DNA from 3 places in the Variovorax sp. Soil_C_12 genome. Region 2 is predicted to be linked to each of the others. Evidence: predicted binding sites of a transcription regulator. Region 2 holds the regulator's gene; each other region holds the start of a gene.

Region 1 (2,262 bases), on a different contig from region 2:
GACATTGCTGTCGATCTCGGTCGGCGCGATGTCGATCTGGATGAACTGCTTGGCGCCCTTCTCCTGGCCCCAGGTCTTGCCCTTGCCGTGCGACAGCAGCCAGTTGAGGCGCGCGCCGACCAGCAGCACGACGTCGGCCTCCTGCAGCACGTAGGAGCGTGCGGCGGCGGCCGACTGCGCATGGGTGTCGGGCAAGAGGCCCTTGGCCATCGACATCGGCAGGTAGGGGATGCCGGTCTTCTCGACCAGTGCGCGGATGTCGGCGTCGGCCTGCGCGTAGGCCGCGCCCTTGCCCAGCAGGATCAGCGGCTTCTTCGCACCCTTGAGCAGCTCGAGTGCGCGCTTCACCGCGTCGGCGGCCGGGATCTGGCGCGGGGCCGGGTCGACCACCTTGATCAGCGACTTCTTGCCGGCCGCGGCGTCCAGGGTCTGCGCGAACAGCTTGGCCGGCAAGTCCAGGTACACGCCGCCCGGGCGGCCCGAGAGCGCCGAGCGGATCGCCCGCGCGATGCCCACGCCGATGTCCTCGGCATGCAGCACGCGGAAGGCCGCCTTGCACAGCGGCTTGGCGATCGCGAGCTGGTCCATCTCCTCGTAGTCGCCTTGTTGCAGGTCGACGATCTCGCGCTCGCTGGAGCCGCTGATCAGGATCATCGGGAAGCAGTTGGTGGTGGCGTTGGCCAGTGCCGTCAGGCCGTTGAGGAAGCCGGGCGCCGACACCGTGAGGCAGATGCCGGGCTTCTGCGTCAGGAAGCCGGCGGCCGCGGCCGCGTTGCCGGCGTGCTGCTCGTGGCGGAACGAGATCACCCGCATGCCCTCGGCCTGCGCCATGCGGGTGAGGTCGGTGATCGGGATGCCGGGCAGGGCGAAGATGGTGTCGATGTCGTTGAGCTTCAGCGCATCGATGACCAGGTGGAAGCCGTCGGTGAGCTTGGGTTCTTCCGCGGCGTCGTCGAGCGGGACGCTGTGAAGGGCGCGTGCGGCCGTGTCGCCGGCGCTTGCGCCTGACTGCCTGGCTGTGATGACTGAAGACATGTCTCTCCTTCTGATCGTGTGGAATGGCCGGTGGCCGTGCCCAGACTATGATTTGGACCCCGGCTGCCAGCCGTTGACCTGGGTCAACTTTCCGGAAAACGACACCCCGCGAAGACCCTTGTCCGCTGAATCATTGAAATAGGCGGTGAGGTGGACAGCACCGATCCGATTTCAGTGATTCAGTGGACTGATCGTTGCGAAACGGAGCTAGACGCGAACCCATGACCTCGTTGGAACACCACCCGGAGAAGAACATCATTCGTGCGCAGCTGCGGCAGAACATCCTGCTCAAGGACCTGAGCGAATCCGACCGCGCCGAGCTGGAGGCGCACCTCGCCATCGTGGACGGCAACAAGGGCGACTTCCTGCTGCACCAGGGCGTGCGGGAGATGGAGCAGTACTTCATCCTCGACGGCATCCTCAAGCGGGTGGTGAGCAACCCGGAAGGCAAGGAGATGATCCTGCGCTTCGCCGACGAGTTCGATATGGAGACCAGCTATGCCGCCCTGCGGCTGGGCACGCCCACGCCCTACGGCATCGTCTGCGTGACCAAGGCGCGGGTCGCCAGCCTGCCGCTGAAGGATTGGATCGCCTTCCTCAACCACCGCCCGGCCGCCAAGGAGCTGTTCGAGTTCAGCGTGATGCGCGGGATGAGCGAGATCATGGCGCACACCATCACGCTGCACCTGCTGGACGCACCGGGGCGAGTGCACCGCTTCATACGCAAGCATCCGGAACTGGTGGACCGCATTCCGAGCAAGGAACTGGCGTCGTACCTCAACCTCTCGGCGGAAACCCTGAGCCGCCTGAAGAAGCGCGGAAAGATCTGACTCAGGTCTGCTTCGCGGAGGCGAAGCGGCGCGTGCTGGTCATCAGCCTCAGTTCGTTGGCGACGCCTGAAACGCCCGGCACCGCGGCGGCCACGCTCTCGGCCTGCGCGCGTTCCTCGGCGTCGAGCACGATGCCGCGCAGCGCCACCGCGCCCTCCTTCGCATGGATCGTGATGCTGGTGTCGCGCGTGTCGGCATGCTCCTTCAGCGCGGCACGCACGCGCGCCTCCAGCGCCATGCTGGCGAGCAGGGCGCGCGATGCGGGCGTCTCGGCGAATTCCGGGCAGTTGACCATGCGCCGGATCTGCTCGACGCAGCTGTCGACCGACACGCGATCGGTGTTGAGCACCAGGTCGTAGAGCACCGGGTCGCCCCAGGTGACGCCGAACTGCTCGTG
Region 2 (2,262 bases):
AGTCGGCCCGGCACAGTCGCGCTGGGTTGCGGTGCGGCTGCAGCTTCCGTATGGCAGTGCGACTGCCGGCTCCCACGCCGTGCACTTCGACATTCGCTCGCTGGACGGCAGCGCGCAGGTGTCGGAGAAGGCCGCTTTCATGGTGCCCCGTTGAATTCCGAAGGAGACCCGATGAACGATCACGCGATGACCTTGCCGAAGCGCGAGCCCTGGTGGCGCTTTCCCTTTGTCTGGATGGTGATGGCGGGGCCCGCCGTGGTCGTCGTCGCCAGCTTCGTGACGCTCTGGCTGGCCCTGCGGACGCCGGATCCGGTGGTGGAGGCGGACTACTACCGCCGGGGCATCGAGATCAACAAGGCTCTCGCCGACAAGAAGCTGATGCCGGCCCTGGCCGGACGCAACCACGCAGCGACGCCGGCCGACGACGTGCCGGCTCCCCGGCGCTGACGATCATGAAGATGCAGACCTGGATGTCGATCCTCTGGCCGGCCTTCCTTTTGGCCAGTGCGACCGAGCTGCTGGTGTTCGCGCTGGTCGATCCTGCCGATCTGCACTGGCGCGGCGAGGCGCTCGCCCTGTCGCGCCAGACCGTCTACACGGCCGCCTTCTTCGTCTTCTGGCTGCTGGCGACGGGCGCGAGCGCGCTGACGCTGCTGTTGACGATTCCGGCGAGGGAGATCAACAACCGGGAGGATTGACGATGCGGCGCAGGCCCTCGGAATCGACGATGCGCACCTTGCGCTGATCGATCTCCACGATGCCGTCGCTCATGAACTTCGAGAGCGTGCGGCTCACCGTTTCGAGTGTGAGGCCGAGGTAGCTGCCGATCTCCTCGCGCGTCATCCGAAGGATGAACTCGGATTGCGAGAAGCCGCGCGCATGCAGGCGCTGCACCAGGTTCAGCAGGAAGGCGGCGAGCCGCTCCTCGGCCCGCATGCTGCCCAGCAGCAGCATCACGCCGTGCTCGCGCACGATCTCGCGGCTCATGATCTGGTGGACGTGGCGCTGCAGTGCCGTGACCTCGCGCGACAGCGCCTCCAGACGCTGGAAGGGCATCACGCAGACTTCGGAATCCTCGATCGCGACCGCATCGCAGGTGTGCTGTTCGTTGACGATGCCGTCCAGGCCGATGATCTCGCCCGCCATCTGGAAGCCGGTGACCTGGTCGCGACCGTCCTCGCTGGCCACGCGGGTCTTGAAGAAGCCGGTGCGGATCGCGTAGAGGGAGGTGAAGCGTTCGCCGTTGCGGAACAGGGTCTCACGGCGCCGCACCTTGCGACGCGTGGAGACGAGTTCGTCGATGCGTTTCAGCTCATGCGGCTCCAGCCCGGCGGGCATGCAGAGCTCGCGCAGGGTGCAGCTCGAGCAGGCGACCTTGATGTTCTGGATTTTCATGGGGGGCATCGGTGTGTGAGGCCATTCTGAGCCCCCACATGCGGCGCAGGCTTGATGCACATCAAGGGCAGCGGGGCCGCCCGGCGGCATAGTGGCCCACTCTGCCTTCACCCTGCCGCTGCGATGAACTCATCCCTGGCCCTTGCTCCCGACGCATCCTCCTCGGTCCGGCCGGCGCCGGCCGCGCGCTTCTCGCTCTGCGTCTGATCATGCAGACGGCGCTCGCGGGTACCGCGCTGCTGATGGGGTTGGCCGGGGGACCTCATTGCGTCGCCATGTGCGGTGCCGCCTGCGCGGGCGTGATCCGCATCGTGCGGGCGCCCGAAGGCGGTGGCGTCGCGACGTTGTCGGCTGGCATGCGGGAGGGCCCCGCATCGTGGATTTTTCACGCGGGTCGCGTCGCCGGGTATGCGGCGGCCGGCGCCGTGGCAGCGGCTGCGGTAGGAAGCCTCGCCTTCGCGAGCGAGCACGTCGCGGCATTGCGCCCCCTGTGGGTCCTGCTGCACGTGTTCGTGCTGGCATGGGCCCTGCTGCTCGCCGCACTGGGACGCCAGCCGCTCTGGGCCCGCCGCATCGGCCGCTCACTCGCGGCGCGCCTGCGGCCTGCGACGGGCTCGATGCCCGGCTTGCTCGGCGTCGGCGCGCTGTGGGTGGCCATGCCCTGTGGTCTGCTCTATTCGGCGTTGATGCTGGCCGGCCTGGCGAACGGGCCGGTGCAGGGCGCGCTGGTGATGGCGCTCTTCGCTGCCGGCAGCGGCGTTTCGCTGGTGCTGGCCCCGTGGCTGTGGCAGCGTATGGGCCGGGGCGCAGATGCCGTCCGCCGGGAATGGGGCACCCGGGTCGCCGGCGGGCTGCTCGCCGCGGTGG
Region 3 (2,262 bases), on a different contig from region 2:
CAGCCCCTCGGGGATCACCCCGACAGCCATCGCCACGACGGCCATCAGTGCATCGACCCAGCTCCATTCACGAATCCACACGGCGTAGGCGAAGAGGATCGCTGCGCCGGCAGCCACGAGCGCGGCGAAGCGGCGGCCGAATCGGTCGACCTGGCGCAGCAATGGCGTGGTCAGCGGCTCCACCGATGACAGCAGGTCGCTGATGCGCCCGAGTTCGGTGCGTGCGCCGGTGGCGACCACCACGCCGCTCGCCTGCCCGGCCGCCACCATCGTGCCGGAGAAAGCCATGCTGTGGCGGTCGCCGAGCGCGGCATCTCGTGCTGCCGGACGGTCCTGCTTCTGCGCGGCGACCGACTCGCCCGTCAGCAAGGCCTCGTCGATCAGCAGGCCGCGCGCCCGCAGCAGCCGCAGATCCGCCGGCACGCGGTCGCCCGCTTCCAGCAGCACGACGTCACCCGGAATCAGGTCCGCGACGGGCACGCTCAGGCGGCTCCCGTCGCGCAGCACATGCGCACGTGGCGAGATCAGCCGCCGGATCGCGGCCAGGGCGTTCTCCGCCCTGCCCTCCTGCAGGAAGCCGACGATCGCGTTGACCAGCACGACGGCAACAATCACCGCCGCGTCGAGCCCGTGCCCCAGCAGGGCGGCCGCTGCGGCAGCCGCCAGCAACGCATAGATGAGCGTGCTGTGGAACTGGGCAAGGAATCGGGCCAGCGGGTGGCGGGTGGGCGCCGTGGGCAACGCGTTCGGACCATGTCGAGCCAGCCGCGACACGGCCTCGGCCTGGCTGAGGCCTTCGTGCCTGCTGTCCAGCGCAGCGAGTACATCGTCGTTGGCACATGCGTGCCATGGCGAATCTTCGGGCGCATGCCGCCCTCCTTCGACGGGGCATTCCATGCGCGGGGCAGAGAATGTCGACTGCATAGGCTCCAAGCATCGGCCGTTGCGCTGGCCGCATGCTTGATGCACGTCAAGGCGAGCACCGGAAACCAGCGGTGGGCGTCCACGATGACGGCAGCCGACCGCCCCTTATGGGGTCCCGCTGTGCGCCATCAGGGCTTGATCGCCACCTTCAGCACACCCTCGCGTTGATGCCCGAACAGCTCGTAGGCATCGGTCCCGCAGATCGTCGTGGTCGTCACCTTCATCAACGCATCGAGCGACCCGCCGTCGGCAATCGGCTTCTCATCCCGGACGATACGGCCGGTTGCACAAAGATCGCTGCTTCATCTTCGCCCTATGGCACTGTCCAAATATGGTCGCAGGGCGGGCAAACCAGGATAGCTCCCCTGCTGCAAGCGGGCTTGATCTGTGTCAAATTGCGAAGCCGTCGCCCCGTCATCGCCGTCGCGCCTCCGCATGCCTGGCCAAGCGCCCTTCGAGGAGAAACTACCCGGCCCCTGGCGAGTTCGCGAGGTGTAACCGTGTCCGCGCGCCTGTCCTTACCCGCCGTGAAGAAGATCCTGCTCCTGGTAATTTCGCACTTGACCGTGGCCGCCCTGGGCTTCGGCGCGGGTGTCTATGTCTTGCCCATCCTCACGGCGCCGACCGCGCCCGCGCAGGACGAGGTGACTGCACTGGCCGCCCAGGCGCAGTTCACAGGCCGGTTCAGGCGCGACCTGACAGACAGCGACGCTCTGCACTGGGGTGAAGGCACGGTGGCGGTGAGCCGGAGCGCGGTGTCGCTGGCAGGCAGAATCGCGCCTGGACCTGACTACAAGCTTTACCTTTCGCCGGAGTTCGTGCAGACCGAGGCCGACTTCCTGCGGCTGAAGGCGAAGATGCTGCGCGTGGGCGACGTGAAAACGTTCGAGAACTTCGTCGTGCCGATGCCGGCATCGGCCGATCCGACGGCCTACAACACGGTCATCGTTTGGTGCGAATCATTCGGCCAGTTCATTACGGCGGCCCAGTACCGATGATGATGTGGCATCGGCTGTTGCCTCGAGTGGCCACCCACGAAGCAGGTTGTTGTCCACGCCCGATCCCCTAGAAAAGAGTGAATGCGGCCACCGCCATCAGTGTCGGAAACAACGCGCCCAGGAGCAACCCGCCCGCGCCGATCGTCTCGTCGGAGAAGCCGCGCTTGAGCAGCGCCACGCCTGCCGGGTTCGGCGCATTCGCAATGATCGTCAGGCCGCCTCCGGCGACCGCGCCGGCCACCAGGCTGTACTTGGCAGGTTCGGAAATGCCCGTGATCAACGAGCCGAGATAGGTCAGTGCGGCGTTGTCGGTCACTGCGGTCAGGGCCGTCGCTCCAAA

Evidence for each region. Region 2 encodes FNR, which switches genes on or off when oxygen is low (the NO sensors DNR and NnrR bind a similar motif). Its sites were predicted from a motif close to TTGATNNNNATCAA; they were not measured.
Region 1: a site for FNR is predicted at 1,109-1,122, ahead of oxc (oxalyl-CoA decarboxylase). Genes of this name have one in related genera too.
Region 3: a site for FNR is predicted at 961-974, ahead of AC3A6X_RS09320 (HAD-IC family P-type ATPase). Genes of this name have one in related genera too.

Annotation. Positions count from the first base shown of each region.
Region 1 is NZ_JBDGIO010000008.1:58,650-60,911, reverse strand. It holds gene oxc (oxalyl-CoA decarboxylase) at 1-1,035, opposite strand, end outside; gene AC3A6X_RS21685 (Crp/Fnr family transcriptional regulator) at 1,257-1,865, shown strand; gene AC3A6X_RS21680 (cytidylate kinase family protein) at 1,867-2,262, opposite strand, start outside.
Region 2 is NZ_JBDGIO010000002.1:471,247-473,508, forward strand. It holds gene ccoG (cytochrome c oxidase accessory protein CcoG) at 1-154, shown strand, start outside; gene AC3A6X_RS07185 (FixH family protein) at 172-447, shown strand; gene AC3A6X_RS07190 (hypothetical protein) at 453-698, shown strand; gene fnr (fumarate/nitrate reduction transcriptional regulator Fnr) at 679-1,395, opposite strand; gene AC3A6X_RS07200 (sulfite exporter TauE/SafE family protein) at 1,605-2,262, shown strand, end outside.
Region 3 is NZ_JBDGIO010000003.1:137,521-139,782, forward strand. It holds gene AC3A6X_RS09320 (HAD-IC family P-type ATPase) at 1-897, opposite strand, end outside; gene AC3A6X_RS09325 (DM13 domain-containing protein) at 1,425-1,922, shown strand; gene AC3A6X_RS09330 (putative Na+/H+ antiporter) at 1,990-2,262, opposite strand, start outside.